2 regions of the Neobacillus sp. BP17 genome follow, and region 1 is predicted to be linked to the other one. Evidence: riboswitches for the same ligand, from Rfam matches in the RefSeq annotation. Region 1 holds a riboswitch; the other holds the start of a gene.
What was found. Region 1 has a riboswitch for FMN ahead of AC4QJR_RS19820 (ECF transporter S component). Riboswitches for the same ligand answer to the same signal wherever they lie in the genome.
Positions count from the first base shown of each region.

Region 2: it holds a riboswitch for FMN, as region 1 does, so the genes downstream of both, ribE (riboflavin synthase) here and AC4QJR_RS19820 (ECF transporter S component) in region 1, are expected to answer to the same signal.

Region 1 covers NZ_CM184198.1:4,066,508-4,074,084, forward strand. The annotation lists gene AC4QJR_RS19800 (RecQ family ATP-dependent DNA helicase) at 1-804, opposite strand, end outside; gene AC4QJR_RS19805 (YpbB family protein) at 804-1,781, opposite strand; gene AC4QJR_RS19810 (IS256 family transposase) at 1,881-3,056, opposite strand; gene AC4QJR_RS19815 (ferredoxin) at 3,509-3,757, shown strand; gene AC4QJR_RS19820 (ECF transporter S component) at 3,868-4,452, opposite strand; FMN riboswitch at 4,620-4,753, opposite strand; gene AC4QJR_RS19825 (peptidoglycan DD-metalloendopeptidase family protein) at 4,864-5,610, opposite strand; gene AC4QJR_RS19830 (RsiX family anti-sigma factor) at 5,782-6,957, opposite strand; gene sigX (RNA polymerase sigma factor SigX) at 6,932-7,483, opposite strand.
Region 2 covers NZ_CM184198.1:2,312,262-2,319,838, reverse strand. The annotation lists partial or broken gene ribB (3,4-dihydroxy-2-butanone-4-phosphate synthase) at 1-575, opposite strand, end outside; gene ribE (riboflavin synthase) at 600-1,259, opposite strand; FMN riboswitch at 1,411-1,559, opposite strand; gene AC4QJR_RS11110 (GyrI-like domain-containing protein) at 1,688-2,158, opposite strand; gene AC4QJR_RS11105 (hypothetical protein) at 2,413-2,616, shown strand; gene AC4QJR_RS11100 (YwbE family protein) at 2,609-2,806, shown strand; gene AC4QJR_RS11095 (cold-shock protein) at 2,904-3,104, opposite strand; gene AC4QJR_RS11090 (Cof-type HAD-IIB family hydrolase) at 3,231-3,980, opposite strand; gene AC4QJR_RS11085 (spore germination protein) at 4,187-4,453, shown strand; gene AC4QJR_RS11080 (spore germination protein) at 4,474-4,716, shown strand; gene AC4QJR_RS11075 (Hsp20/alpha crystallin family protein) at 4,729-5,130, shown strand; gene AC4QJR_RS11070 (heme biosynthesis protein HemY) at 5,377-5,679, opposite strand; gene qoxA (cytochrome aa3 quinol oxidase subunit II) at 6,051-7,037, shown strand; gene qoxB (cytochrome aa3 quinol oxidase subunit I) at 7,027-7,577, shown strand, end outside.

The DNA.
Region 1 (7,577 bases):
TATTCTAGTGGATTGGTCCAAACCGCTATGATAGGCCATCGCTCGGCAGATTCCTTTATCTGATAACAAGGAAGCCATTTGTTCAGCCATTTTTTTACTTGAAAAATAAATAATCCCAGGCTTTTGCAAATTGGCAACAAGCTCACAGACAACCCCTTGCTTTTCGCGGAATTCTAATAATTCTTTAACATAAAAACCTATATTTGGCCTGTCAATTGTGGACTCTATTTTTTTAATTTCATCCAAATCAAGTGAACGAATGATGTCCTCTCTTACTTTTTTGGTAGCAGTTGCAGTCAGCGCAAGTGTGAGTGGATCGCCAAACTTTTTTCTAATTTCACCTAGTTTTGAATAATCTGGCCGAAAGTCAAAGCCCCATTGGGAAATACAATGAGCTTCATCGACTACAAACAATGAAATTGTAAGTTCTTGTAGTTTGCGAAGGATAAAAGGAATCATTAACATTTCAGGTGAGATGAAGATATACTTATACTGTTTCAATTGATGAAGTGCATTTTTCCTTTCATCTGCACTAAGAAAGGAGTTTAACGCAATGACTCTCTTTTCACCAAATTTCTTTAAATGTTCCACTTGGTCTTGCATCAATGAGAGGAGTGGCGATACTATTAAAATTTGCCCCTTTAACATTAGACCTGGCAGTTGGTAACACAATGATTTTCCTGTTCCTGTCGGGAGCATAGCCAATGTATGATGGCCAGACAAGATTGATGTGATTACCTCTTTTTGTCCAGTCTTAAAACTTGGATAACCAAAATGTTCTATTAATACTTTTTCTAGTTCCATTATCTATCACCATATTTCGCCAATACTAGTCTTATTTGAAAATATGTTGCGGTTACAATCTTTTCTCGAATTAACTTTAACTGTTTAGTTGCTATTTGGTGTGAAATTTCTAAAATCTTATTTTGTAATTCTTTATCTACGTAAGTATCGATGGAGAAATTCTCCATATTTAAGGCTAATTCAACCAGATGGTCTTCTATTGTACTTAATTTTAAGTGCCTTATATTTGCAATCATATCAAGTGTATATCCTTGATTTAATAATCTTTGTGTTTTCCTGGTAGATAACGTTAATTCATCATTTTTCATTAGACCTTTAATTAAAAAAGGCAAAATTTTAAACTTATAACCATCTTTCTCAATTTTTCGCAATAAATAATGAAGTGTATTTGTAAAACCAATTTGGTAGTCGTGAAAATTTATATTTAACTGTTTGGCTGCTTGAAGAGGGGTCAAGCCAATTTGTTGAAAACCTGTTAACCGAATTACTAAGATGGCAGGGTCAAACCCGTTTCCCGCGTCAAGACAATCTTCTAATTCTGAATAAAAAGTTGTCCCCATTTCCATCCTAGGCAGATTAATACTTTTTAGAGCGGATTTTAACCAAGTATGAACTTCTTTGTTTTTTTGGATGGGAGTATATCTTGTTTCTCCGAACATTAAATTGGATATCACCTGTACTAATAGGGACAATCTTTCCCAAAATAAGGAGGTCATTTGATGATAGTTCCAGCCTTGAATATACTTCGGCAGTTGAGTTTTTTCTAGAAGCTCTTTTCCAAGAAGCGTAACTATAAATCGTTGTTCTCCGATATTTTTTACCCACTTTTTTTCACTCATCGATTGAATAATTTCTTCAAAAGATTCTCTGGATAATTGCTCATAAATCCCAAAAAAACTTTTCAACGAAAATAAATGGGCATCTTGGATAGTTTGCGATGACTTTTTAGTCAAGCCCATTATTATGTGTAAATTCATTCCTGATGAAAAACAATGTTAAGCAGCTGATTTATTTTTGGTGTACTGGAAGGGGGGTACCCCCCTTCCAGTACACCAAAAATTCGCGCTTCGCGGTTGCTATTTCTTCTCTTCTTGGTCCCGAATTATTCTTCTTCTTACTTCCTCAGCATAGTCCATTAAAACCGCACCAATTAATCGGAATGCGGATTGTGTATTAGGAAATATTCTAATTACCTTCTCTCTTCTCCGGACTTCCTCATTGATTCTTTCTAACGAGTTCGTACTTCGAATATGTGTATGGTATTTTGGTTTTTCATTTAAATATTGAATGGCATCTTCGAAGCCTTCTTCTAATATCTCTATCGCTTTTTCTAGTTTTGGATTATCTCCCAATTGCCCAATGAACTCATTTTTATATTTTCTTGCCTCTTCAACGGTCGTTACCTCAAATATTCTTTTTAAACCCATTTTCACTTCGTCCATGCCTTTTTTGGGCATATGCGTAATGATATTCTTTTTGAAATGCACTGTGCATCTTTGCCAAGAGGATCCAACAAACTCTGTACCAATGGCAGACTTTAACCCCTGATGTGCGTCAGATATAACTAGCTTAGGTGATTGTAGTCCTCTTGACTTTAGGTATTGGAAAAATCGTTGCCAGGCTTCAGTGCTCTCCCCATGATCTACTCTTAAACCTAGAATTTCACGTCTATTGTTCTGGTCAACGGCCGTTGCGATATATACAGCTTTAGATACAACACGATTATGTTCTCTTACTTTGATATACATGGCATCGGCAAAGATATAGGGATAGTACATCGTATTCAGAGGTCGACTTGCCCATTGATTCACTAAAGGATCTAGTTTTTCTGTGAGTGTAGATACAAATGATTTAGACACCTTTTGCCCACAGAGTTGTTCCACGATCTTTGAAACTTTTCTTGTAGAGACTCCATTCACAACCATTTCAAGCATGGCTAATACGAGAGCTTGGTCACAACGAGCATATTGTTCAAACACGGTAGTCGAAAATTCTCCACTGCGAGTACGTGGTACTCGAAGAGTAATTTTTCCAATGCCAATAATTAGATCACGTTCATAATATCCGTTGCGGTAGTCACGTCGTAAGTTAGAACGTTCATAGGATTCTGCTTGCAAGAACTCATCACGTTCTTTTTCCATAAAAGAATTTAATACCAAAACGATGGACGCTTTGATGACAGCGTCTATATTAGAGTTCATAACAGAATCTTTTAAATCCTCGATATTTAGGTTAAACTGTACTTGAGTCATAATTACTTCCTCCACATTGTTTAATTAGCCGTTAACATTGTAACCATGAGGAATTAATTTGACTCATTTTCTTTTTACACAATTATATGGGCTTAATCGACTTTTTTCCATTAAGAAGGTGATAGACCGAATAAATGGTCCGTTCCTTATTTAATTGTTTTATACTATAAAGAATGATGGATTCAATTTGGAGCATACGAACCTCCCATCACTTATTTCGCACATATTCGACCAAAAACACCATTTTCTCTCTTTATTCTACCATGAAATAAAGGATCTTGATGCCCAAAAATGTGGAAGATTTAGCAAAACACTTGGATAAACTAAAGTGATAAAGGCATTTTTCTATTGAAAAGTTGACGATACAGTTTTACAATAGATATGAGTTATCCGTTTTCATATTAATAATGGAAATGAGTCTTATTTTTTTAATTTACTGGGAGGTTTTTTTCATGGCAAAGTACACAATTGTTGATAAGGAAACATGCATTGCATGTGGAGCTTGCGGCGCGGCAGCACCAGATATCTATGATTACGATGATGAAGGTATCGCATACGTAACACTTGATGATAATGAAGGAATTGTTGAAATTCCTGATGTATTAATCGATGACATGATGGATGCTTTCGAAGGCTGTCCTACTGATTCCATTAAAGTAGCAGACGAAGCTTTTGATGGCAATCCAACTAAATTTGAGTAATATTTAGGATAATCGTTTAAGCTACTGCCTCTCTCCTATTTAGGTGAGGGGCCTTTATTTTTGTTTACAAAATAAAACAGGAGGAATGATTCCCCCTGTCCTTTAGCTACTTAGGCGCTTTTAATAGTAGTAAATTTATTGATCCATGCTTGCATCCGTATGAACAGAAGCATGAAGATGATGGACATCATGACTCCTTTTAAAAGGTTAAATGGTAAGATTGCTGGCAATACTAAATTCCTCATATCTGGAAAGCCCATTAGAACGGTATATGCAGGTAAAATTACCAAGTAGTTTAAAATACTCATCATAACTGCCATGATTGCCGTACCAAAAATTAATGCTAGCGTCATACCTTTTCTAGTCTTAAGTCTATTATATACAAAATAGGTCGGCAGGATAAAAACAATTCCCGCAACGAAATTGGCTATCTGCCCCACCGGGATTCCTGTTTGACTACCTGTCTGAATATAATTAAGGACATTTTTAAAAAACTCAACTAAAATTCCTGCAATCGGTCCAAAAATCAATGTGGCAATTAATGCTGGAATGTCACTGAAATCGACAAACAAGAAATTTGGGAATAGCGGCAACGGAAATTGTATGAGCATTAACAGAAAAGCAATACTACTCAGCATTCCTATTGACACATAAGCCCTAACGTTCATTTTCCTCTTTTTCTGCATTTTCTTCATCTTCCTCTCTCCTTTTTTTGATCCATCGCGTTAAGGAAGAGAGGTTCAGCAACAGACGAGACCAATGTAAATAAAAACTCCCTCAGCAATAATTTGCTTAAGGGAGTTTACAAAGGCACGCTTAATAAACGTTCATTAATATAAAATTTTTTGAACGTCTGCAGAACCTCCATCTTCTCCCATCCAGACTATACTGTCGGCTTTGGAATCTCACCAAATCCTGCCATAAAACGGCTCGCGGGCTTATGAGTTTTACTCAAATACCGCCGATCGGGAATTTCACCCTGCCCCGAAGATAGATCGATATTAAATTACAATTTCAATTATACTGCAGAACTTATCTTTTGTTAAGTAAAAGGTTTCACGTAACAAGACCCGCAGAAAATAGTCTGCGGGTCTTGCTGCGTGAAATTAATGTATATTCAATATTTGTTTAGGTTTGATCAAGTCGGTGGAAAGGTGGTTTAACTCTTTAATCCGGGTCACCGAGATGTTTTTTTCCCTCGAAATCGAATACAATGTATCACCTTGTTTGACGATATATTGCTGGTTTGTCACCTTGATTTTATCCTCATGATTGAATTTAATATGTGAGCTCGCTTCTAATACAACGCCATTGCTTGCGGCAATCCCTCCGCGTACTGTCTCCCCGGTGTCAGCTTTTCCTAATATCTTTTCTGGATCCAATGCAAACTTCTTATCATATCTCCATTCTTGCTGATGCGTTTCAAAATGGAGATGTATCCCTGTAGCTTGTCCAGTTTCCCCCATTTTTCCTATTACTGTACCTTGCTTAATCTTTTGTCCTTGTAACACGTTTCTCTTGTTTAAATGTGCATAGACAGTTACTAAATGACTTGGGTGTTTAATAAACACTACGTTTCCATATGTATTAGAGTAATAAGATTTCACCACCTGTCCGTCAGCAACTGCTAGTACAGGTGTATTTAATTTTCCAGCGATATCAATTCCCTTATGCTTACCCATCCTTGTTCCATATGTATCAGAAACTATACCATCTGCAGGCCATATCCATCCATCCTTAACCTTTTTATCAACCTGCATACTAGCTTCGGAATGTTTTCCTCCTAAAAATAACAAACTGACACATAGCGCCATAATTAGGGCTATAATAACCCTTTTTATGTAATCTCGCATTTTCTTTAGTCACTCTCCTTATTTCTTTTCCTCCTCCACACAATATGTAGTATTTTTCACCTTTAGAACATAATCCTTATCGGTGGAGTGATTAGGCATACTTGTTATAATTTGGAGAAATGATAAATAATATTCATTAAAAAATCAACCTTTAACGGTTGATTAAGTAAATTATTGTAATGTCCGTTGATTCGGAGCCAGCGGTACTTTATTCTCTTTTGACAGGTCAAATGGACCAAGATTTTTTGTTGGCGGGTTCGTAATAAAGACTTTTTCTAATCCGAATTCTTTTGCTGTTAATAACAGTGACTCATAAGCGTGGATTGTTAGTTGATCATCTTGAAGGCTTGTTTTATCCTCCATTGATACAATTAACGTTTTCTCTTTAATAGACACCACATTTATCGGAAGTGCAGGTAAAAGTGAACTTTTTAATCCTAGTGCGGGCTGATCTTTTTTCATTTCCTCAACAGCCTTCTTAATATCTTCATATTTTTCTATAGATGGGACTAGGAAGGGTATATCATTACCCTCAGAATAATAAAAGAAGTAGGCATGATTCTTTTGTTTCTGTACACTCACTTCGTCTTGATGACCATAATTCCCCAATTCAATACCAGGTTCACCATTGGTTGAAAATCTTATTTTTTTTAAATCACTATTGGAGGAGATATCCTTTTTCAGAACATTAATGAAATTTGTTTCTGTCGCTGATCCTTGTCCATACTGATGGTTTGATGGAACATCGACTAAGATACCATTATTTTTTTCATCAAGTTTCAATGAAGCACTAAGAGGATAGAATTCACTTAATCCCCATTCCTGCTCCTTTAAATTCACCATATTTTCATTAAATAACTCCAGCCATGTTTTCTCATTTGAATCATTAATTATTGTTGAAACGGGTACAAGGATTTGTATTTGCGGGTCAGGAATCCAGTAGGTTAATACTTTTCCATCACCCACTTCTTCATCATAAATAGCCGTTTTCGAAGTTTGAGTTTTATCCGCTCCTGAAAATGTCCTTGCTTTTGGACTTGCATCCTCCTTTTTCAATGCAATGGTTGAATTTTCATCTGCCTTTTGTATGTCTCGCTCTACAGATGATTTTTCTTGACCAGCGTGATCCTTTGAATATTGTGGCCCGACCATTAATTTAGGAATTAAGATAAAGAAGATGAGCAAGGCAGCAACAGTAGCAAGACCAGGTACCAGCCATTGTTTTGGTTTCTTTTTTCTTATGGGAAGATTTTCGTAAATGTCACGAGGATTGCGATCATCTTGTATTTTAGGCATCTGCCTTAATAATTCTTCGAGCTGCTTATCGCTCCACTCTGACTTTTTCACTAGTTAATCCCTCCTTTTCATAAGAAAGTTCCATATGCTTCTTCAATACCTTTAACGAACGGTGTTGTGTAGTTTTCACCTTACTTTCAGTCCATCCTAGTGCTTGGGCTGTTTCAGAAATAGATAAATCTTGTATATACCGTAGAATTATTACAGCTCTTTGATCCAGTGTGCAATATTCAAGGCAAGTATATACCCATCTGATTTCTTCCCTTTGTACTGCAATTTCTTCTGGAATCGGATATCCGTCTTTCAGTTGATCAGTTGACCAATCGAATTTTTCCAGTAATCTTCCTTTCCATCCTTTTTGTTTTCGGAAAAAGTCTATAGCTACATTTCTCGCAATCGAAAAAAGCCATGTTTTCTCACTGCTTTTCCCTTCAAAACGACGATAGGATTTAAATACCCTTATATAAACCTCTTGGACAAGATCCTCTGCTTGTTCTTTGTTTCTAACCATATAAAATAGAAATTGAAAAACGTCGTGATGGTATTTTTGATAAAGTTCATCGAAAACGGAGTCCATCCATTCCCCTCCCCGTTCATAATATTAGTCGATTTATATGTATAAAAAGTTTCACCTTATAAATATAGACTTTTTTGTGACAAAATGAAAGGTA
Region 2 (7,577 bases), 1.8 Mb from region 1:
TCTTTAATCGTAATCATTTTAAGGTTCATTCTCTCTGCAATTTTGAAAAGATCAGGAACGCGGGCCATCGTCCCATCCTCATTCATAATTTCACAAATAACCCCTGCAGGCTTCGCACCGCATAATTTGGCAAGATCAACGGCTGCTTCTGTATGCCCATTTCTATTCAGAACTCCACCTTGTTTAGCAACGAGTGGAAAAATATGTCCTGGTCTTAAAAAATCACCGGCTTCTGATTCGGGGTCAACCATACTCAAAACTGTTGCGGATCTTTCAAAAGCAGAAATGCCAGTGGTAGAGAATTTATGATCGATACTGACAGTAAAGGCAGTTCGTTTCGGATCTGTGTTGTTGGTAACCATTGGATGTAAGTCAAGCTTATTAGCTAAATCCTCGTCAATAGGCACACAAATTAGGCCTCGGCCGTGAGTGGCCATAAGATTTATGACCTCAGGTGTAGCTTTTTCAGCAAGGGAAATAAAGTCCCCTTCATTTTCCCTGTCCTCGTCATCACAGACAATGATAACCTTACCTTCCTTTAGGTCCGATAATGCTTCATCAATTGTATTAAACACAGTTATCTCCCCTTTCAATTTTATTTAAAAAAATCCATGCTCTTCTAAAAAATTAGCGGTTATCCCCTTGCTGCTTTTTTGCGGAGGTTGATTAGAAAAATTAGTTATAAAATGACCAACATATTTTCCTATCATATCGCATTCTAAGTTTACAATATCCCCTGAACCCTTCTGTCCAAGAATCGATTCTGACAATGTATGCGGGATAATGGATAATGTAAAACTATTCTCTGAAACGGCAAATACGGTTAAGCTTGTCCCATCCACCGCAATCGACCCTCTTAAGATTACATATCGCAATAATTCCTCTTCGGCTTCAATCTCATAGTAAATCGCATTTTCAAGTGATTGTTTACTTTTTATTACACCTGTTCCGTCAATATGTCCTGAAACGAAATGACCGCCAAACCTTCCACCCGCTGCCATAGCCCGCTCAAGATTTACTTTGGACCCTCGTTTTACCATACTTAAACTGCTAGCTCTGACCGTTTCCGGCATCACATCTACTGTGAACAGTTTACCCGTAAAGGATGTAACCGTCAGACAAACCCCATTAACCGCAATACTGTCCCCAAGATGGACATCGTTTAGTATTTTATTCGCTTCTATGTTCAATACAAACGACTCGCCAGTCCGCTGGATGTTTGCGACTACGCCAATTTCTTCAATAATTCCAGTAAACATATTGTCCAAACTCCTTACTATGTTTCCCTTTGATTCTGCCCAAAAAATTAAAAAAGACCCTAAAGACAGTTTGTCATCAGGGTCTTGAAAAAAAGACAATAGAAAATAAAGGCTTAAAAATAGGTACACTTCACCCTATTGTTAATCCAATCTTTTCCTTCTCCCATCCAGACTTTAACTGTCGGCCCTGGAGTTTCACCAGATCCACCGCTTAACATATTAATGTTAACCGGGTCACGGACTAAGAAGCATAGCTTCATCACCGCCGGTTAGGAATTTCACCTGACCCCGAAGGAAATTATTTAAATATATACTTATATGTTATGACATTTCATTCTAATAGTAAAGCTATTAGCTTAACTATATTGCACTAAAAACGCAATTAATAACCAGAACTTAGCTTACCGTCATATTTTTTACCAACTTACTTATTGTTTATAAGTCTTTACAGGTAAATAAATATCAAAATGTAATTCACCAGTCTCATTTTGATGTTTATGCTCTTCTTTATACACTTCCAAACTTAGGGCATTGTGATCATGTTCATATCCATATTCTTCCATCCAGGCATAGATTTGTTTATATGTACTTTCCACTTTTTCATGACTTCCTTGATGTGTAGCAAATACATAATTTTTACTTGGAATCGTAAAACCAACCATACCATCTGGGATTTCCTCAATTTTTTCAACTGGAGTTGTAACATAATAAGTAAATTCTGTTTCTCTGCTGTGAAAAGGTGCGATCAAAACAGGGTCTTTGGTTTGATATGATACTTCTTCTAGCCGATCAATCATCTTTTTAAATAGACCTGGGAGTGTACTGATTTGTGAATAAGTTCCGTTCCATGAAATTCCAACAACCTTCATTTCTTCTTTTTCTATTACTTGGATACTCATGCTAATCCCCCTTTTGAATTATCATATTAATATAATTCTCACCGTCACTCTTAAACTCCTGCAAAAATAATTCGACTAAATTCATTCCAAATAGTCCACACATGTATAGGTATTAAAATTAACGGACGTTATTCCAAAAATGAGAATTAACGTCCAAATTTTTTTAACTATCTTTTTAAATGATGTGGTAAATTTTATTATTTGGATGAAAATAGCATATAATGGACTTAGCACATTAATAGGAGGATTTTTTTATGAGTAATGAAAATCAAACAAATCCACAGGAAGAACCGAAGAAGAAAATTAGTTTGCAGGAGGCGATGAAGCAACAACTTCAAAATAAGAAGAACAAATCTACTTCTGGAACATCTGGTTCAAATAACTCGATGGCAACTAAAAAGTTACAAAGCCAGCAAACGAAAAAAGTAAGTAATTCGCGGAGAAAAATGGGTGTCTAGTGGTCAGAATCGAGTAGATATTTCCCCAGGTGCACTCGTCAAAATTGTCCTAAAAGCAGATCAACGAAGCGGGAAACTAACAGAGGGGACCGTCAAGGATATATTAACAAAGTCGAGTTTTCATCCTCACGGCATAAAGGTCAGGCTTACGGATGGACAAATTGGCAGAGTTAAGGAAATAAATAATTAGTTTAGAAAGTCCACTTTGCACAATGATGCAAAGCGGGCTTTTTTAATGGAAGTAAAAAACAGACCCAAAAGGCTTGGGTCTGTTTATTGGCGGGTCATTATGATTTACGGACGTTTACTGCTTGTGGTCCACGTTGGCCACTTTCAATTTCAAACGTTACCTCTTGACCTTCGTCTAATGTTTTGTATCCTTCGCCTTGAATAGCAGAAAAGTGAACAAATACATCTTCTCCACCTTCACGCTCAATGAATCCAAAACCTTTTTCACTGTTAAACCATTTTACTTTACCTGATTCCATTCTTTGTAGCCTCCTAGCATGTAACTATTACATGTAAATTGCAAATTGATTGCATAATTATTTTTACTCATTTCCTTTTTACCTATACCATAACAATTTTAAAAATTTTAATTGGATATAAAATCTTTATAAAACCCATTTGTGGATTGCTTTTGCAACTCCGTCTTCCTCATTTGTGGTAGTTACCCAATCCGCAGCTTCTTTCACAAGATCTTGTGCATTTCCCATTGCAACTCCCATGCCAGCTGCCTTGATCATCGCCAAATCATTAAGACTATCACCTACGGCCATTACATTTTTCATATCCAATCCCAGCCTGTTACAAACAATCTCCAGACCCTTCGCTTTATTAATGCCGGCTGAATTCACTTCAATATTTTTCAACGTAGAATTACTAAGTTCAAATTCACCTTTTGCCTGTAATTCTTTCATGATTATCTCTCTGGTTTCATCATCATCGATATTAAAGCCAAATTTCATCCATTCTAAAGTATGCAAGTCCTCCGGCATTTCATTATGCCAATTGCGTTCCGTGCTAATCGCCCAAAACTTAGTCTTATGTTGTAGCGATAACCTCCACATCCACTCAACAAGTTCAGACTTTACCAAGTTCCTCTCTACTAATTGACGTTGATCATCCCATATTTCACTACCATTTACGGTGACCAAATAAGAATCAAGCTCCAATGAATCAGCATGCTCTCTGCTCGTCAAAAGTGAACGGCCTGTACTAAGAACCACATAGATTCCTTTTTCCTTAGCAGCTTTGATGGCTTCACGATTTGCTTCCGATACCTGTCCTTTATTATTTAAAAGCGTACCATCCATATCGAGCGCAACAAGTTTGACTTCAATGTCACTATTAAAATTATCCATATGTATATCAAGCTCCCTTCCATACTTTTCCTATAATAAGATAACATCATTTCTAAAAACTAATCAAACATTAAGTTTACATAATATAGTTATAATAAATACTTAGACAAGTACCTTGCAATATTCTTATAATCCTTTAATAAGTAACCTATAGGCACTCTATTGCATATAGTACCCATAAGCCAAGAATAGAAAGGTGTTTAATGATGCCATCGGTTGTTATCAATTTATATTATCTAAAAATAAACAGTATTTCGGGCAATGGCTCCATAACTATAGGGGAAGCATCTCATAACAGTCCCACAGCCAATAGTAAATTACAAGGAATTAATGCTTCATATGGAGATACTTCACCAACTGAGGCAATGATGGAAAACCTGTTAAATGATCCAGACGTAAATGATCAAACCTCTATTGGAACTACTGATTCTACTAATATCAATACACCATTTCAACCTGTACCACCAATCTAAAATTATAGGAGTTATCTGATATGCCATATCAAATAAATATTTTAAATTTCAAGATAAATGGAGCCACCCAAAACGGGAATGTTGATATCGGTCCTACTGTGCATAACAGCCATACTGCAAATAGTAAATTTGTGGGAGCAAATTTCTCTTTAGGTGATTTATCACCAGCTACTTCTTTAATGTACTCAGGCAATATAGATACAGATATTAGTGATCAGGATCAAATAGCTAACCCTTCTATGCCTATAGCTAATCAAATTTAAAGGAGCAGCAATATGGATATAGAAAAAATGAGAAAATGGCTAGAGATTACTAACGAGTATAGAGAGAGCAATTTTTGGTCTAGCGTACTAAAGCAAAAACAACCAGATGAATTTTTTAGAGAAGTATCGCTTAATCCAAAATTTGACTTATACCAAAATGATTATTATAACTTTATTATTTTTGAAATACCTGGGGTAAATCCAGAAGATGTTTCGCTTAGCTTAATTTCAAATAATCATTTAAAAATTAATGGCAGAATAAAACCTGTTTTACCATTAGAAATGGAAATGAAGAGAGAACGCGAATATGGTGATTTTGAACGAGTAATTGACCTACCTGAACCAACACAGGCTCATTTAATACATTCACAAATTAATAATGGACTACTTCATTTATCTTACCCTCGAAAATAGAACTGACTAGAGTGTTTATCTCCAATATCATAAAGACTTTTTGCAAATGATTTCCCTTCTATGATTGTAGAAGGGTAAACTTGTTTTGTGATTAAATCATATGCACACTCCTTTTATTAGTATGAAATTACTTACATTGTTCATGGTAATTGATTATATGAAATAATTACTAATTATTTCAAGTTTTAAGAAAATAACAATAATAAAAAAACGCCTGTCAAAGACAAGCGTTTTAATGTGGTGCTATTAATGATGGTGATGGACGCCCATGGTTGGGTTAGTAATCAGCCACTCTTCTTTCGGTAATTGGAAATATTGAATCCAAATACTATTTAGGTTTGGGTCATTTTTATCAATAATGAAATCAATTTCTTTATCGCTTGTGACGACAACATCATTTTCTGTTGGTGTATCAAGCTTTAAATCATAATGGGCATGGTCACCATGAATACTTGTGACATATACACGAAAAAGTTTTCCTTGTGCTTCTTCTTGTTCTAACATTTTTTTCAAAGCTTTTGCTGCATTACGATTCACTTTTACCTTCATTTTTGGCTCTCCTCATCTATGTATTCCTACGTATTATCCCACTTTTTTGCAAAAATAGACAATGATTAGTTTTGAACTAAAAATACTTAATTTACCAGGTAAAAATTTACATACATTCTTTTCCTCGATAGGAATTTTAAAACCTTAACAAATTTGTCACAAATTAATCGAAAAACGTGTATAAACATCACAGCATTATTGTTAATATAGGTTTTAGAAAAGACTAACGGACTAATTACTATTAAATAATAACTAATTTAAATTAGGCTTAATCAGTGCATGGAAGCAAAAAAAGAAGTAATTCAGTCTTGTTTGTGAAAGGTTTCACGATTATAATCGTAAAAGTGAACATTTGGAAGGGAGAAAAATTCATGTTTAAAAAAAGCTACTTAATTCCACTGTTAGCTTTAGTACCAACTATGCTTTTAAGCGGATGTACGAATATGGTCGTCTTTGATCCAAAAGGACCTGCCGCACGTGACATTCTAGATTTAATTAACTGGTCACTTATTTTTATGTTGCTAGTGGTTGTCGTTGTTTTTGGTTTATTTGGATATATTATCTGGAAATATCGGGCTAAGCCTGAAAATGCAGATTACGAACCACCTGAAGAACATGGAAGCACAAAATTAGAAATAATTTGGACTGTCATTCCTATTCTTATTGTCATTGCTTTAACGATTCCTACTGTTAATACAATCTATAAGTTAGAAAAAGTACCTGCTGGATATGAAAATAAAAAACCAATTACCATTAATGTGACTTCTGCCGATTGGAAGTGGATTTTTAGCTACCCTGAACAAGGGATTGAAACTGTGAACTACGTGAATATTCCTGCTGGCACACCTGTGCAGTTTAAGTTAACTTCTGCAGGTACAATGCAGTCATTCTGGGTTCCTGCTTTAGGCGGTCAAAAGTATACCATGAACAAGATGGAGACAGAGCTGTACCTTACAGCTGACAAGCCTGGTGAATTTTTAGGAAGAAATACAAACTTTAACGGTAAGGGCTATGCTGAAATGGAATTTACGGTTGAAGCAAAATCCCCCCAAGCCTTTGAAAAATGGGTAAAAGAAGTTAAAGAAACTGCTCCTAAGTTAACAGAAAAGAAATACAATCAACTTCTTAAGCCTACACACTTAGGACGTGAAACATTTATTGGAACACATCTTGCCTGGGTAAACCATGCGGATATGAATTCTAAAACTTATACAAATCCTGAATTGTATGAAGTACATGGCGTAAAAGGAAAGATTTTCAAAGAGAAAGAAACAAATAGTCATTCTATGGACATGGAAGGTATGGAAAGCATGGACAAGAGTGAGAAATCAGATGGAGGTGAGCACAATGAACATTAATTGGCATGACTTTTTTATTGTTGGCAACCCATTAATACTAGGTTCCCAGATTGCTATTCTCTTAACAATGATCGGAATTGTGGCTGGAGTTACCTATTTAAAAAAATGGAAATGGCTCTGGAGAGAATGGTTAACAACCGTTGATCATAAACGAATTGGGATTATGTATATCCTCTCTGGTGTATTAATGTTTTTCCGTGGCGGTGTGGACGGCCTCTTAATGAAGGCTCAAACCTCACGTCCAGAAATGAAATTTTTAGATGCACAACATTACAATGAAATTTTCACTACACACGGTGTCATTATGATTTTGTTTGCAGCAATGCCATTATTAATTGGCTTAATGAACGTGGTAATCCCACTGCAAATCGGTGCTCGTGACGTCGCATTCCCACAACTTAACGCGTTAAGCTTCTGGCTGTTCTTTAGTGGTGCGATGCTGTTTAATATTTCGTTTGTTGTCGGTGGTTCTCCAGATGCTGGTTGGACTGCATACTTCCCTCTTGCAGGTAAAGAATTTACTCCTGGGATCGGGAATAA